3 regions of the Paenibacillus glycanilyticus genome follow, and region 3 is predicted to be linked to each of the others. Evidence: riboswitches for the same ligand, from Rfam matches in the RefSeq annotation. Region 3 holds a riboswitch; each other region holds the start of a gene.

Region 1 (5,646 bases), 1.2 Mb from region 3:
GAAACGATGTTGATGCCTTCCGCAATCAGCGTCTCGGACAATACTTTTGCGTTGTTGACTACTTTTTGCGCGTATTCTTTGAAGGATGGTTGAAGCGCTTCGCCGAATGCTACCGCTTTTGCTGCGATAATGTGCATCAGAGGACCGCCTTGCGAACCAGGGAATACCGCTTTATCGATTGCCGCTGCCCAAGGTTGACGGCAAAGAATCATGCCGCCGCGAGGACCGCGGAGCGTTTTGTGAGTTGTTGTTGTAACAAAGTGCGCATGAGGCACTGGGTTCGGATGCAGACCTGCCGCAACAAGACCCGCGATATGAGCCATATCCACCATGAACAATGCGCCTACGTCTTGAGCGATTTGGCCAAGCTTCTCGAAATCGATGGTGCGCGGGTATGCGCTCGCGCCGGCAACGATCAGACGAGGACGGTGTTTGAAGGCCGCTTTGCGAACTTCTTCATAGTTGATTGTAAACGTATCTTCTTCTACGCCGTAAGCAACGAAGTTGTACAGAAGACCGGATGCGTTAACCGGGCTGCCGTGCGTCAAGTGACCGCCGTGTGCCAGGTTCATGCCAAGAACCGTGTCGCCTGGTTTGAGGACGGCAAGGTATACCGCCATGTTCGCTTGCGCGCCGGAGTGAGGCTGAACGTTCGCATGCTCGGCGCCAAAAATTTCTTTCGCGCGTTCGCGTGCGATGTCTTCCACAATGTCCACATGCTCGCAGCCGCCGTAGAAACGTTTGCCAGGGTAGCCTTCTGCATATTTATTCGTCAGGACCGAACCCATAGCTTCCAGAACCGCTTCGCTTACGATGTTCTCGGATGCGATCAGTTCGATGTTGTCGCGTTGGCGCTGCAGCTCAAGGCCCATTGCCTTTAATACTTCAGGATCTTGGTTACGTAAGTTTTCCATTGTGAAAAGCCTCCTAAATATAATTAGTCGCAAGTTCCTGACGTCTGCTCTGACGCCAGGCCGCTGTCTTCCAAGGTGTATACCGCGCGTGCTCCGCCAATCAGCTTAGGCCGCGAAAAAGCCATCGTAACATGGGCTGCGCCAATCGACCGGATGGACGGTCTGACCGGAACGGCAACCCGGCGCAGGTGCATGCCGATAAAGGTATCGCCGATATCGATGCCCGCATGCGCCTGAACCGTCTCAACCAGACAAGCGTTAGGCAGATGCCGGAAAGCGTAAGCGGCCATTGAACCGCCTGCCTTCGGAACGGGTACGGCCGCAACCTCGTCCAGCCCGTATTTGTCCGCCGCCTCGCGGGGGAGGACAAGCGCCCGGTTCAAATGCTCGCAGCATTGATATACCGGATAAAAGCCCACGTCCTTCCGGACCGCTTCAATGCCTGCATAGATCTGGGCGGCCGTCTCGACCGTTCCCGAAGTTCCGATCTTATGGCCAAGCACCTCGCTTGTGCTGGTGCCGACAACCAGCAGCTGGCCGGCTCTCAGTCCTCCTGCTACAACAAGTTCCCTTACAATAGTCTCCACATCGGCTGCAATAGTAATGGTTTCCTTTTGATTGTTCATTGTACATACCTCCTATGAATACAAAGAATGATCACACGAATCGCTTAAGGATTAATTACACCGATGGCCAGTTAATTAAGCGGTTAATGATAATTCTTGCTTCGAAAGCATGGACCTAAGGATGAACCGTATACTGCTGCTCGATTTCCTTCACTTTCCGGACACGCCCAACGTGGCGATCGCCGCCAGAGAACGGCGTTTCCAACCAGATGCGGACAATTTCCTGCGCAAGACCAGGGCCGATAATACGCTCGCCCATCGCAAGCACGTTTGTATCGTTATGCTCGCGGGTGGCTTGTGCCGAAAACATATCATGCACCAGCGCGCAGCGGATACCCGGAACTTTGTTCGCCGCGATTGACATGCCGATACCCGTGCCGCAAATCAGAATGCCGCGGTCAGCCTGACCGCCGGCCACTCTGTCTGCCACAGGCAGCGCATAATCGGGATAATCCACCGACTGGCTGCAGTCGCAGCCCAAGTCTTCAATTTCATGACCAAGCGATAAAAGAAACGGAACAATTTCATCTTTCAGACGGTAACCCGCATGATCTGCACCAATTGCAATTTTCAACGCAAAACCCTCCTGCTAGTTGTCGAATCATACGGACTTATTATACCTAAAATCCTCAAAAAGACGAAAAAAGAGCATGACATGCTATCACTAGCATGCTGCTCTTTGCCCAGGCGACCGGCCGTATGTTCCGATGCTCCACCGTGGTTACCCACTTCCGTCGCCAGTTACATCGGAAACCGTCTTTGTTACCTTCATGATAGCTTATTCAACCGTGAAAATCAATCAAATATACGCATAAATCGGGCCTAATTCCGGCATGGAATATCATCCCTTTTGAAGCATTTGAAGGAGGGACTTCAGGCTCTCTTCGATTTCCTTGGCGCAGCTTTCGTACATGCCAAGCGTTCCGCCGAACGGATCGGCAATATCGAAGCTTGGGATCCGGCGCTCCAGCTCCAGAAGACGGGAACGTTCCGCAGTCGACAGCTGCTGGCCCAGCGCCTGCTTCATATGCATCTCCGTATACAGGCGTTCGAGCTCTTCAATGTCTGCCTGAACGGCCGTATCCTGGTTAACGTATTCCTTGAGCGTATAAGCTTTATCCACGGCTTCAGGGAAATAGTTGAGCAAGCCGCGTTTGTGTCCGGCTGTCATCGTCAGAATGAGATCCGCCCATGCAACGGCTTCTCCGCTTAACGCGCGCGACGAGCCGCGGTGCTCGACCGATTTGCCCCGCAGCGTTGTTGCCGCATGCGACGAGATCGGCAGTCCGTCAATGGTAGATACTCCGGCGGAACGAACCTCCAGCGATATCCCCTTCTGCTCCGCCATCGTCCTCAGCATGGCTTCCGCCATCGGCGAGCGGCAGGTATTGCCGGTACAAACAAACAAGATGCGCGTCATGCTGCATTCCCCTTTCTGGTATGGCTGATTCCATTGATGTATTAAAATATAAATAAAAGACCGAAAATGAGCAAGATCGTCCCGCCAAGCGCCTCCCCGTAGCCGCCCAGATTTTCGCTGACCCGGCGCCCAAGCAGCAGTCCCAGTACGGACATTAACCCGCCGAAAAACCCAAACAATAACACCGTCAGCAAAATATCGGCCTCGAACATGCCGAGTGTCACGCCAACGGAGAAGGAGTCGATACTGACGCTGAACGCAAACAAAAACGTTCCGATCGAGGAACGGTAGTCCATCGTCTGGACCGATTCCCCTTTGAGCGAGCTGTAAATCATGTGCCCGCCAAGCAAAAGCAGCAGCACGCCCGCAGCCATCGTGGCAACATGGCCAAGCAGTCCGCTGACAAAATGTCCGGCATATATGCCGCCAAGAGGCATCAGCACATGGAATAACGCGATAATGCTGCTTAACCGGAGCACGTCGCGCAGGCGAATCCCCTTCAGCCCGATTCCGATTCCTAACGAAAAAGCATCCATGCCAAGCGCAACCGCCATAATGATCAGTGTCGCGAATTGTCCGGCATGCAAAGTTGCATCAGTCACGCTATCGCCCCCATGTCCACATCCATTCTTAACCAAGATATGCGGACAAGGGGACAAACATACTACTCTATACGCGGACGATTTGATGCCCCGCCGCTTTCGCCAGACGATTCATCAGAGCAAGTCCGATCCCTTCCTCGGAGCAGCCTTCCGCCCATATGCGCTGCACGCCTTCCGAGTCGAATTGGCGGAGTGCCGCATACAGGTTATGCGCCGCCTGCTCCGGATGCAGCTCGCTGCCGTAACTGAGGATCAGGTCGGCATCATACGCGGCTGCTCTTTCGTCGAAAGTGAGAACACCGGTCTTCACGGGCGTTGTTTTGGCATGATTGAGTTGCTCCTGAATATAACGGACCGCATTCGCCGGTTCGCCCAACACGATCCGAAGATCGCCTTTCGGCGCATAATGCGTATATTTCATGCCCGGCGAGCGCGGCGCCTCCGTCACATCCGGATTCGCTGCCGCTGGAGCATCGATTACCGCCTCCGGAACAGCGCTCTGCAGCTGCTCGGCCGTAATCCCTCCGGGACGGAGAATACGGATGGTATTCGAATCCGGCAGCTCAATAACGGTTGATTCCAGTCCGACGCCCGTCGCGCCTCCGTCTACGATGCCGCTGATTTTTCCTTCCAGATCCTCCAGCACATGCGCTGCAAGCGTTGGGCTGGGCCGGCCGGAGCGGTTCGCGCTGGGAGCGGCTACCGGACAGCCGGATTGCCGAATGAGGGCCAGCGCGGCCGGATGATCCGGCATCCGGATGCCGACGGTCGCGAGCCCTGCCGTAACAAGCGGAGATACCGCGCCTGTGCGTACCGGCAGCACGATCGTAAGCGGGCCAGGCCAGAACTCTTTCATTAGCCGGGTCGCAAGCTCCGGATAAGGAAGCGCAAGCTCCGCCAGCTGATTTTCATCCGCGATATGCACGATAAGAGGATTATCCGACGGTCGGCCTTTTGCCTTGAATATGCCTTCAACCGCCTTTGTGTTCCGGGCATCCGCACCTAGGCCGTATACCGTTTCGGTCGGAAAGGCAACCAGCTCTCCTTCCCGCAGCAGCGCCGCCGCTTCCTCCAATTGTCCGGCCATCGCATCGGCAGGAGCAGCCTCCGCAACCCGCCAAACCTTCGTTGTTGTCATCTCTATCCTTCAATCCCTGCTATTCGAAAGTAATCGTTCGTCGTCTAACTGCCCCCATTATAGCATATACGACCTGAATTGCGGAGCGGCGGCCCTTTGCCGGGCGACTATGCGCCTTGAAAGAACCGCCGCGGGCAGCTTGCATTAGAACAGGCTTTTCAGCCAGTTGATGAATTGCTCAATGATTTCCAGCAGGAAAAACTTCGCTTTTGGCGCTTCGCCTTGCTTGTTCTCGTCTTGCGATTTTTGAACGGAAGCTTCGGATTTGCCTTCTTTGCCGTCAGAAGCTTTTTCGACTTTATCTTTATGATCGGCGGAAGCCGTTTTTACCGTCTCCGCTTTCGCGGCGTCAGCATCCGGGTCGGCTGCGGCGGCTTCGCCGGTTGCCGCATCGATGAAGCACAGCGGCGGGAACAGCACGCACCACCAGTTTTGGCCTTTGCCTTCGCCAAGCGTAATCAGGAGAGCTTCATAGTTGCCTGCGGGATACACTTCGTTGCTGTACATTTTTGTCGGGAACGGAACCTGGCCCAGCTCTGCATGATAGCTGTAATCGAACCCGCGGCTTGTCAGCACGTCAGCTACGATACCATTGATTTCGTCCATATGATCAAGCACCGTTTGGCGCGCTTCTTCAATCGTTTGCGGACCCGTTACCCAAGTATCCATGGCTTTCACCACTGCATCGCGGACAACACGCTTTACGGCCTGGTCGGCAGGGGAGTCCGAATTAGCCAAGATGCGCAGGCGGATGGAATCTTGCGGAATAATCGTATCGACCACAGCCGCATCCGTACGCTGCTGCTCCCAGCTCATCACAAGAACAAACAAAACGATCACCAACAAAGCATATGATTTACGGAAATAAAAAAGGGAATTAGTGCGGTTGATCATAACACAAGCTCCTCTCGATCGCACCCGTCGGTGCATCAGCTTGCGTTCCGGA
Region 2 (5,646 bases), 280 kb from region 3:
TATAAGGGGGATTCCTCCACCTACAAGTTTAATTCCATTGATCTAGCTCCCGACTTTGCTTCTTCGGTTAAGTCGGACAATGTTACGCCTGCATGGGGAACAGACTTCAAGGTGCTTAAGCCCGACTCCAAAATTGATCATCTCTATTTCCAGGGACTCGACTTCCTGCGCACCAACTGGATATCCGTAGAGGATCCCGAAAGAGGGAAGGTCCTATGGAGCAATCAAGGCGACCAGGCAGACAATTTCCTCATCAGGGAACTCGATCTGACCGGTCAGGCAACACCGGAGCTCAGCTTCGATACCAGCTATAATATCGAGGAGCAATGGGATTTCGGCGTGGTGCAAATATCGGAGGACGGAGGAAAGACCTGGACCTCGCTGTCCAACGAGGATACGCGTAGCGATCTGGTCGAAGGAGGCTATCCGAAGACGGCAGCGAATCTGCCGGGCTTCACGGGCAGCTCCGAAGGCTGGAAGACGGAGACCTTTGATCTGTCCGCTTATGCCGGCAAGAAGGTGCTGCTTGGATTCCGTTACCTGACGGACTGGGGCTACAACGAAGCAGGCTGGTACTTATCCAATCTACGGCTGAACGGGACCGTCATTGATCCGATGACGGATACCTCCGGCTTTAAGAGCCTAGAGCAGACGATTGGCCAATACGTCAATTATCAGGTGGAGTTCATTGGCCTTATGAAAAACTACGACAAGCAGAAGGACAAGGAACAGGGCAACCAGGTTAAGGTTATCCGGGTACCTGATCCGATCAACATGTCGGAGTCGAGCCGCATCGAGCTTGCCGACATGCTCCACAGCTCCAAGTACGGCAGTATCATTATGATGACGACTTACGCCGCGCCTGAAGGCACCGTGAGCAGCGTGCCTTACGATTACGACGTTGTCTTAAAGTCTAACGGAAAAAAAGACAAGCCGTCTAAATAAAAAAAATAGAAGAAGACGCCGGGATTCTCCTGGGCGTCTTCTTTTCGTGCGATAGAATATTCATGTTTTTTTATCCGAGGATGCGATTGCGCGTGATTTGAAGGCAGCTGCTTTTCAGTTCCTGAATCTCGTTCATTAGCGAAACTACCTTGTCCGAATAGAGCTGCTTTAGCTCCGCGTCCTTTAACGAGGCCAGATTGATCTCGATCGTCAGCAATGCAGACTGGGCTGCAGCTTCGAACAAAATCGCTCCAATCCCTAGATCGGAGATGACGTTTTTGTTGGAAGACTCCGCAATGCGGCGGGTAAATACCAAGCCTTCCCGGCACACCTCAATGAGACGCAGAGGAACATCAATCGCTTGAATCGCAGCTTCGCGAAGCGCGGTTTTGCGTATATGTTTCTCTTCATCGGAGCTCTTTGGCAGCTTTAGCGCATCCATGTATCCATTAAAAGAAGAGATGTCCGCCTGGAGCAGCTCTTCGCATTCTGTCGTTAAGCGACGCATCTTCTCTATGACTTCAACAATAGTAGATTGAATATCGGCGAACTTCTCACCTTGAGTCAAGTTCCCAACCATTGAAGTCATCGAAGCTGCAAGCGCAGCAATTAATGCGGCTACGCTTCCTCCGCCCGGCGTAGGACTAGCGCTGCCGGCTTGCTCCAGAAAATGACGGATGGAATCATCCCACGAAATCGTTGCAGTCATCTATTTGTCCTCCCCGAGTTGAAGGTCAATAGCCTTCAGCAGATTTTCGTACAGGATAGCCGTCGTTAACGTTCCGACCCCGCCAGGTACGGGGGATACCGCCGCTGCGCTTAATTGAACGCCGATTGCAACATCGCCAATCATTTTACCCTCCGGCGTTTCATTGATTCCGGCATCTATAATGACGAGGTTGGGATGAACCATCTCCTGCGTAACCACGCTTGGGCGGCCAACCGCGACAAAGGCGATTTCGGCATGGCCCAGATGGGAAGCGATATTCGGCGTGCGCGAATGACAGACGGTTACGGTGGCGTTCTCGCGCTGAAGCATATGGAACAGCGGCAGCCCGACGGTCTGGCCGCGTCCCACGAGCGTTACGTTCTTGCCTTCAAGCGTATAACCGTAATGCTTCAGGAGACGAATGCAGGATTGGGGGGTAGCCGGATAGAGACCGGTGTCACCCGTTACCGTAGCAAGCTTGTTATCAGGCGTAACTCCGTCCACGTCTTTCAACGGGGAGATCGCCCTCTCAATGGTGCTTGCCGACAGATGCCGGGGCAGGGGCAGCTCCAGCATAATGCCATGAACGGTTGGATCATTGTTCAATCGGTTAACAAGCTGAAGGAGCTCTTCTTCCGCAACTCCTCCCGGGAACGCGTGGAGAGTAAAAGCTACGCCTAGCTTCTCGGCGATTTTTTGCTTGGCCCCGGCATAATAAGCGGATGCGGGATCTCCTTCGACCAGAATGGTCGCCATATGAGGCTGAACCCCAATCTGCTTCCATTTTTCGACCTTCGTTCTTATTCCTTCGTATACTTGATCTGCTGCTTCCTTCGCTTTCAAGAGCTTCGTCATTCCAATCCCTCCATGCCGTTTTGTTCATGAACGAAAAAAAGTACCTGCGGAAGGCTCGCGAAAAACGCGAGTCTGTCCTCAGATACTTTTCCCAGGCGAACGGAACGTCCAAGCTGCATGCTCCCCCGTGGTTGATTCCACTTTTTTCGCCAGTCGCATACAACGTTATTTTTCTTACTGTATCAAAAGTTTGAAGGAAAGAAAAGTCGGATACCTGTTCTTTTTGTAAGGGCTGAAACAAATTTCACTTGAAAATATTTCAAAAATGAACATATGAAAAAGCAGGATGGTTTACTGCTAAAAAATTAATATTACGATGACAATTGTCGAAATTAACGGTGCTATAATGCAGGTGAGGTAAGGCTAACTCGTTTTTTGGGGATTTTTATAGAATTTTGCGGAAAGGAGTCTATTCTCTTGCAAGTCATAAATAGGAATCAAATAGCCGCGATCCGATAGCTTTTGGCGGGGCGCACGGACCACGGCTTCTGAAGAAACCGGCTTATCGGCGGTTTATTTGCCGTTGATAAGCAAGCCTATTTATTTTATCACAGCTTGGCCTACCTCTGTTAGAAGACTTATTTCCAATATGAATTCATTGAACGGAGGCTTTTAAGTGGGTTATTCGGCGTTAAAAAATAAACGCGTATTCGGCATCGTTTTATCCGTTATGATGCTTCTCACGCTGCTGCAGCCGGGCAGTCTTTTGCCTATGGCATCCGCAGCTTCGGCGGTGACGCTTGCGAAATGGGACGGGACGGGCACGGGTGCAAATGCAGCCGTGGACCTTCCGGCGAACCAAAGCGTTACGCTTGATGTCAACAAAGACAAGAAACTGACGACAACCGCACCAACAGTGGGATTCTCCAACGATAAATCTACTCCTGCCATGTCCGTTGTTAGCGGCAGCGGATGGACGGTAGGGGGATTCTGGCAGACTTCCCTCGTTACGACTGGTTATACGAATCTGAAGGTATCTTCGGTTCAGCGGGGTTCAGCGACAGGGCCAAGAGACTTCCAGCTTCAATATAGCCTAGACGGAGCAGCCTGGAATGATGTTGCAGGCGGTACCGTAAAAGTTCAAAACGATTGGACGACAGGCGTACTGAGCAATGTAGCGTTGCCTTCCCAAGCGGACAATCAGCCGATGGTCTATTTGAGATGGACGCTCGTTGACAATATCTCCGTCCGTGCGGGTACGGGTACATACTCCGCTACGGAAGCTTTCGGGAGCGGAGGCACGAGTCAGATCGAAAACATCGTTGTAGCCGGCGATTCGTCTGACGGTTCCGGCGGCGACGGTGGCGACGGCAGCAATGGCGGCGTACAAGCAACGACGCCTCCGGTCGTTAACAAAATTACGTTCGTGGACGATTACGCGACGCTAAACGGCGATATCGGAGCGGTACCGGCAAATGCGGAAGTGAAAGCTTACGATGCCGACAATACGCCGCTCGGCAATACGACCGCTAACTCGGACGGTTCGTTTGCTCTGACGATCAGCAATCCGACTCATGCGGGAACGGTGACGGTAACCGCTACGGAGACGGGCAAAGAAGAGAGTGCGAAGGTGAACGTATCGGTCGGACAAACTGCCGCGCCGAATGCAGCCAAGATCACTTATTCGAGCTACTCGACCGTGTCGGGAACAGCTTCCGCCGTAGCTGGCGGTTCAGCCGTTACGATCTATTTGGCGGATGGCACAACTCCGGCGGGTTCGACAACAGCCGAAGCGGACGGTTCGTTTACGGCAAGCCTTTCCAATGCGGACGGCAATGCGAAAATTTACGTGACCGCCAAAGCGGCGAACAAGCTGGTCAGCGCTAAAACCGGCGTTGATTTTGCGATTGTGAATCCGAATAAAGCGAATCCGGGCGATGTTGTCTTCAGCATGCTGAACGTAAGCGGAACGGCAAACGGGGTTTACAAAAATAAATTTTTCGAGCTGTACAACCGTACGGACCACGATATCAGCCTGAAAGGCTGGGTTATCGATTATACGGCATTGACTAATCCCGCAGCGACGGGAAAAGGGACTGCCCTTACCGGAACAATCAAGGCCCATGGTTACTACCTCGTGTCCGGGGCAGTCAACACGAGCGGGGCGTCCGCCTTGCCCGTGGCAGCCGACGATACCGGGTCGCTTGGACCTAATGCAGGCTCCTCCGGCGGCGGCATTATCATTCTGACGCAAGCCGCGACAGCGACTTCCGATCCGAACAACGAGAATATCGTTGATATGGTTGCTTACGGCAGCGCATCTTCCTTCTTTGACGGAAAAACGTTCTTATGGGGAGCTCCGTTTATCGCATCGGATATTGCGAGCGGCGTGATGGTCCGCAAAACCGAGATTGGTTCAGACCCGCGTGCGGCTGTAGGCATGCATAACGGTGCGTACTTCACGAAGGATCCATCCAAGGATTTCGTGACCTTCGTGCCGAAAGCGGCAGCGTCGCCATCCGAAATCATCGTGAAGAACGCCTCTTATAGAGAAGCGCCCGCAGCAGCAAATATTACATTTGACGGTGCTGCATCGGTAACCGGTACGGCGGATGCGGCCGTGGCGAATTCGACAGTGAAGGCTTATGCCTATGTTGACGGCGCGTTCACGGCGGTTGGTCAGGCGACTGCCGGAGTTAACGGTTCGTTTGCCATGACCATCCAGAACTCGACCGGCATTCAATCGGTTTACCTCACGCATGCGTATGCGAATGCGGAAAGCCCGTATACGCGCATCGACGCGTCGTCCTACGCGAAACCGGCAATCGCGGCTATTAGCGACGTACGTGCTTCGGATGCAAAAGGCATGACGCAGCAGGCTGGTTATACGGCAACCGTCGAAGGTGTCGTTACGACCGCGAACGGTGTGCTAGGCACCGAGCCAACTAATTTTTACGTGCAGGACGCTACCGGCGGTCTTAATGTCATTGCCGGCGCGGTACCAGGCGTATCCATTGTACCGGGACATAAAGTGAAAGTGACCGGTTCGATCGTGTTTACGGCCGGTATGCTTCAGCTTCTGGCTTCCTCGATCGAAGACGAAGGCGATCAAGGCTTGCCGGCGGCAACAAAGGTTGAGCTTGCGAAAGCATCATTGGCAGCTACTATGGAGCCAATTGAAGGCACGCTTGCGGCCA
Region 3 (5,646 bases):
CCCAATATGCGGGTATTCAAGCAGCAAAATTAATCAACGAGAAATACCCGCATATGAAAATTATCGTCCTCACGGTTCACAAGGATGAGAATTTCATTTTTGCAGCTTTCCAAACCGGCATTACCGATTACTTATTGAAAAACGCAGCCGACATCGAGGTTCTGGACGCTGTCCGCGCGGCCTACATGAATGCCTCTCCCATCCGCCCGATGATTGCCGAGAAAATCCGCGAGGAATTTGCGCGTGTGAAACGAGCCGAGAACAGCCTGATCAATATTATTCAGATCATTTCCGATCTTACGCCAAGCGAGCTGCAGGTTCTAAGGCTGTTATGCGAGGGAAAGAAACGGAGGCAAATCGCGGAGGAACGCTGCGTCGAATATGAAACGATAAAGAAACAGATTAATTCCATTCTGCGAAAATTCCAAATGCCCGACTCGGCGATGGTCATTCAGACGATTAACGATCTTCGCATATTCGAGGTCATAAAGAAGCTCTAAAAAAAGCTGATGGCGGCTTACTAACCGTCATCAGCTTTGCTATTCTACAGGGCTTGCAGCTGCTTATAGCCCTCTGCGAAATTCTCGTAAGCCCACTTGATATGATCCTTGCTTTCGTATTTACGATAAGTGCATTCAATGGCCATGATGAGATCGAGATAGAAATCGTACAACACGCGTCTTCTCTGCTCGGACTCGGTTAAGCCGTTAATGCCGTACCCCTCGCAGAACGCGCCTAAAGTACTCTTCGCGAAGCGGCCGAAATAAAATTCGCTGAGCGGATCGCCCCAGAAGGCGCGCTCGAAGTCGATCAGCCCGGAGATTCTGCCTTCATGGACAAACACGTTACCATCCCACAAATCCCAATGGATAAGCGAAGCTTCCTTAACTACTCCCAACAGTTCTCTGTAGCGAAGCACTTCCTTCTCGATTTCCGTATAGGACACCGGCAGCTCGACGCCTGCATCCTTGCCGTCGGCCAGCACATCCGCCATCATACCCTCAAACGCTTCCGCCCAGTTATCCTTCCTGCGGCCCTCCGGTTGAAGCGACCCAAAGAAGCTGTTCTTATAGGCATTAATGGAACGGCTGTAGCCGCCAAGCTCGCGTGCGATGGCCTCCCGCTCCTCCAATGAGAGAGAGTCCCTTATTTTATTCATTGCCGTTCCTTCTACATACTCCATAAAAAAATACTCCGCCGGGATGATCGAACAAGCAGCATCGTACGCATAGACGCGCGGAACAGGAAGTCCTGGCGTGTCCGCGACGAGGCGCATGGCTTCTACTTCCGTCCGCATCATGTTCTTCTCGTAACGCATGACCAGCTTATCCGCGGAAGGCGCAATCTTCAGGACAGTCTTTCGTCCATCCCCCAGCACAATCGAGTAAGCCATGTTTGCCCAACCGTCCGTTAGCTCGCTAACCGAAATATAAGCCTGTCCAAAAGTCTCCCGTACGATCGTTTCGATCTCCTTGTCATTCAACCTGTACTTGTTCGCATTTTCCATTGCGCCTGACAACCTCCGGATCTTGGAATCGGGCTTAGCTTAGCGGTGAACCTTGTACACGCCCGCTTTGCTTAAGCGGCGAATAAGCTGTACTTCTTCGTCCGTCAACGGTGGAATATCCGCGGCAGAGATATTTTGCAGAAGCTGCTCGCGGGAGCTTGCACCCGGAATCGCCACAGCTACTGCCGGATGGCTGAGAGAATAACGGATCGCAAGCTGCGACAGGCTCCGTCCTTCCGATGTCAGCTGCTCCAATTGCCTGCGAAGCTCAAGAAGCTCATCGAGTTCATAGTCCAGCACGCCTTTGGACGGCTGGCGGTTTGCCGCAAGCGCGCCGCTTGCAACAGGCCCACGCGCGATCAGGCTTAGCCCCTTTTCTTCCAGCAACGGGAGCACCGTTTCCTCTGCCCGCCGGTCCACGATGCTATACTGATTCATAACGCTAACGATGGAAGACCGCGAAGCATACTCCCGAATGACATTCGGACGGATCGAGGAAATGCCGTATTCCCGGATTACGCCCTCCCGCTTCAATTGCTCGAACGCTTCGATCGTCTCGTCAATCGGATCCTCGATCGTCCCGCCGTGCAGCTGGTACAGATCGATGTAGTCCGTCCCCAGCCGTCTAAGGCTGTCTTTCACGGCGGATAAAATATAAGCCTTCGAAGGATCCCAAGCCCAGCCCTCCTGTCCGGCTATTCTCCGGTTGCCGACCTTGGTCGCCAGCACCACCTGCTCACGGCGTCCCCGGATGGCCTTGCCGACAAGCTCTTCGTTCCGGCCGCTGTCATACAGATCGGCTGTATCCAGCAGGGTTACTCCCCGCTCCAAGGCTTCATGAACAAGGGAAATGGCCTTTTCTTCATCCGTACCCAGCGACATGCAGCCAAGTCCAATCTCCCCTACGTATAATTCCGAACTGCCCAATTGATTTTTTCTCATAGCAGATTTGCTCCTTCCGTTATCCAGGTTAAAGTTTAAGCGCATTTACTTTCTTCTGCATCCTCCAGCAGCCATACCCCAATACGCCGAACAGGAGCAGATAAAGAACTGTCACCGGCAGGCCTATCGTCCACAACCTGTCGCCGCTGAAGAAGTTCCGCAGATTAACCATATTGGCAAGCATGATTACGAGGTTAACGAGCATCATTACGGCCATAACTCCTTGCAGTCTTTTGTACAGCTGAATCAAGGAGTCGCGGTCCGTATAGAGCCGAGGCTCCTCCCCGGGCTGCCATTCCCTGCGAAAATAATGCCAGAGCGAGCCGTAAGAGCTGACATATTCCCAGCCTGCGTCCTGATACAAATCAATATACTCCTGAAACTTGCTGCTTCCAAGTTTTTGCCCGGTCTGGTAATCCAGTCTGTACGTATACCGGACCGATTCATCCTTCGCGAAGAAGCTGCTTGCCATACTCGCCTTCTTGAAATGCATTCCGTCACGGGACATCTCGTTAAGCCATTGCTCTTCCTTCTCAAAGTTCCAGCTCATCGTCAGCCGGCGCCGCTTAATCAGCTTGTCGCTCATCCGCCTCACCCTTTCTTCGTAATCAGAGCTTGTCGCCCTACGTTCAGAAGCTCTTCCAGTCTTGCGATCTCCGCTTCGACTACCAGCATGCCGTTCTCCGTAATGGCATACATTTTGCGGCGCGAGTCCGCTCCCTCCGGAACGGGATATTGCTCAATCAGCCCTTTGCCCAGCAAGGTATTAAGCGCCGTATATAAAGTTCCTGCACCAAGCTTTACGCGCCCGCCGCTTCTCTTCTCGGTATCCTGCATAATGCCGTATCCATGTGATGGCTCCGTATAGAGAACGATCAGGATATAATAAAACGCCTCGGTAAGCGGCAGCATCTCTTTCATGTCTTATCATCCTTCCCACCACTCGAACTATATCGTCTGTCGATATATCTTATGCTTATATATTAAGTCTCGATATATCGACTGTCAATATATTTTATGGAAAATTTATCAAAACAAATCTCACAAAAAAGAACATGCCGAGAATCTCGACATGCTCTGATAGGTTTCTTTCATCATTGCCAAAGTGCATCAGGAATGCTCTTTTGGCACCCAATCGTATTCCATTAGTTTTGCGGTATGCAAGGCTCTCTCCTCGCCAAGAAGGCGGCTGATGACATAGAGTGACATGTCTATGCCGGCCGAAATGCCGGCGGACATGACGATTTTTCCGTTATCCACATATCTGGCGGTCTCGGAGATTTCGGCGGATGCCGGAGCGACCTGCCTTAACTCCTCGGTTGCAAGACGATTCGTCGTCAGCTTCAGCCCTTCCAGCACTCCCGCCTTCGCAAGGAGCAGCGCACCCGTGCAGACGGATAGCAGCAGCTCCGACTCGTCAGCGCATTTCCTGATCCAATCGGTCAGCACCTTGTTGTGCATTTCCTGACGGGAGCCCCAGCCGCCGGGAATAAGCACGATATCGGGCTTGGGACAGTCGTGAATGGTATAGGCCGGATTGACGCTCAGATTGCCTAAGGCCGTAACGGGACTGTTATTCTCCGCAACGGTGAACACATGGAAATCCTGCCCGCGATTGCTGCCCGTAATAAACACTTCAAACGGTCCCGTAAAGTCCAGCACTTCAACGTTGTCATAGATCAGAATAGCTACATTCCTTCTCTTCTGCATCCGCTTCATCCTCCCCAATAAAAAAGAGCATCGCCTCTCTTCACGAGAAACGATACTCTGCCCAGGCGTACGGCTCATGACATATGTGCTCCCTCGTGGTTCTCCACGTTTACGCCAGTTGCACATACCAGATATTTACTTTTATCATAAACCGGGCATATGCGCGGGGCAAGTTAAATTTTGCGGAAACAAATAAGGACATGCTGACGTCTATGTATCGGAATGTTCAAAGTAAAATTAAGGGCAGGAACAAAGGATAGGTGGCTATGAAGCTAAAAAGATGGCAGATAAGCACCGCATGTATACTGCTGATCTTCGTGATCGCCGGTGTATTGGAATATAAGGGCATCATTTGGCATAACAACCTGTTCGCGTCTAAATACAAGATTCGGGGAATCGATGTGTCCCACTATCAGGGCGAGATTGATTGGGGCAAGGTTGCCGGCAGCGGCAAATGGCGGTTCGTCTATATCAAGGCAACCGAAGGAAAGGATATGACGGATAAGGACTTCAAATCGAATTGGGAGCAAGCCAGAAGCCAAGGGATGAGGACCGGCGCTTATCATTTTTTCACGACGCAGAGCACCGGCGCCCAGCAGGCGGCGCATTTTATCGAAGAGGTACCCAATGAGTCCGCCAATCTCCCGCCTGTTATCGATATCGAGATTGCTCTTGATAAGGATGTCGCCCTCATTCAGCGGGAACTGACCATCCTCTCCAGCCATCTGGAGGAGCATTATAAGCAGAAGCCTATCTTGTATGTCACTTACGATACCTTTAATACCTATATAGCAGGCAGCTTCAAGGATTACGAAATCTGGATCAGGGATATCGTCAAGCATCCGCGTTTACGAGGTGACCGCAGCTGGTTATTCTGGCAATACAACAACCGGGGTCTTATCCCAGGCATCGACTCGTACGTCGATATTAACGTTTTTAACGGAGACTACGAGCAATTTAAGGCAAGGTTTGAGCGCTAAAAAATAGAAGCCGAAACTTCTTGGGAAGCATCGGCTGACGGATTACTTTTCGATTTTATAGGTAAACTTCCACTCGGCCGTATTCCCCGAATACCTGCCGCGGTTCTCCGTCACAACGACCTTCAACGCTTTATTGACGGTTTTTGTGATAGAAGATGCTTTTACCGTATCATTGGCTGAATTGCTATCGGGAATTTTATCCTGCTCTTCGGCATATGCCTTCAGCTTAATGCTGTCCGTCGATTTCAAGCTCAGGGTGATACTTTTGTTTTTTTGTACTTCCTTGCCGTTCACGTAAGCCTTAGTCAACCACTCGTTACCGACATGGTTATTCTCAACCAGCTCCACGCTGACAAGCGTTACTTTGAATTTGGTTGTTTTGTCCGAAGCCGAGACCGGTTGCATAAGCAGCGCAAAAACAGCAGTAACCGCCATAGCTACCTTCAAAAGCTTGCTCAATGCGAATGCCTCCCTCAAATTTTTCTACAGAGAAACTTCTCCGGGACG

What was found. A riboswitch is a leader RNA that binds a small molecule or an ion and turns the genes downstream of it on or off. The one in region 3 is predicted to bind ZMP and ZTP.
Region 1: another riboswitch for ZMP and ZTP. It lies ahead of rpiB (ribose 5-phosphate isomerase B); the one in region 3 lies ahead of ACR9FF_RS03435 (DJ-1/PfpI family protein).
Region 2: another riboswitch for ZMP and ZTP. It lies ahead of ACR9FF_RS04560 (bifunctional 5,10-methylenetetrahydrofolate dehydrogenase/5,10-methenyltetrahydrofolate cyclohydrolase); the one in region 3 lies ahead of ACR9FF_RS03435 (DJ-1/PfpI family protein).

Annotation. Positions count from the first base shown of each region.
Region 1 is NZ_CP195155.1:6,302,619-6,308,264, forward strand. It holds gene glyA (serine hydroxymethyltransferase) at 1-914, opposite strand, end outside; gene ACR9FF_RS28430 (TIGR01440 family protein) at 938-1,540, opposite strand; gene rpiB (ribose 5-phosphate isomerase B) at 1,656-2,114, opposite strand; ZMP/ZTP riboswitch at 2,215-2,295, opposite strand; gene ACR9FF_RS28440 (low molecular weight protein arginine phosphatase) at 2,382-2,960, opposite strand; gene ACR9FF_RS28445 (manganese efflux pump MntP) at 3,002-3,514, opposite strand; gene ACR9FF_RS28450 (L-threonylcarbamoyladenylate synthase) at 3,630-4,700, opposite strand; gene spoIIR (stage II sporulation protein R) at 4,845-5,594, opposite strand.
Region 2 is NZ_CP195155.1:1,005,765-1,011,410, forward strand. It holds gene ACR9FF_RS04550 (choice-of-anchor J domain-containing protein) at 1-945, shown strand, start outside; gene ACR9FF_RS04555 (cyclodeaminase/cyclohydrolase family protein) at 1,016-1,654, opposite strand; gene ACR9FF_RS04560 (bifunctional 5,10-methylenetetrahydrofolate dehydrogenase/5,10-methenyltetrahydrofolate cyclohydrolase) at 1,655-2,509, opposite strand; ZMP/ZTP riboswitch at 2,592-2,676, opposite strand; gene ACR9FF_RS04565 (S-layer homology domain-containing protein) at 3,126-5,646, shown strand, end outside.
Region 3 is NZ_CP195155.1:726,463-732,108, reverse strand. It holds gene ACR9FF_RS03460 (response regulator transcription factor) at 1-500, shown strand, start outside; gene ACR9FF_RS03455 (phosphotransferase family protein) at 545-1,507, opposite strand; gene ACR9FF_RS03450 (aldo/keto reductase) at 1,547-2,449, opposite strand; gene ACR9FF_RS03445 (DUF2812 domain-containing protein) at 2,478-3,035, opposite strand; gene ACR9FF_RS03440 (PadR family transcriptional regulator) at 3,041-3,370, opposite strand; gene ACR9FF_RS03435 (DJ-1/PfpI family protein) at 3,560-4,159, opposite strand; ZMP/ZTP riboswitch at 4,212-4,291, opposite strand; gene ACR9FF_RS03430 (glycoside hydrolase family 25 protein) at 4,426-5,139, shown strand; gene ACR9FF_RS03425 (hypothetical protein) at 5,182-5,598, opposite strand.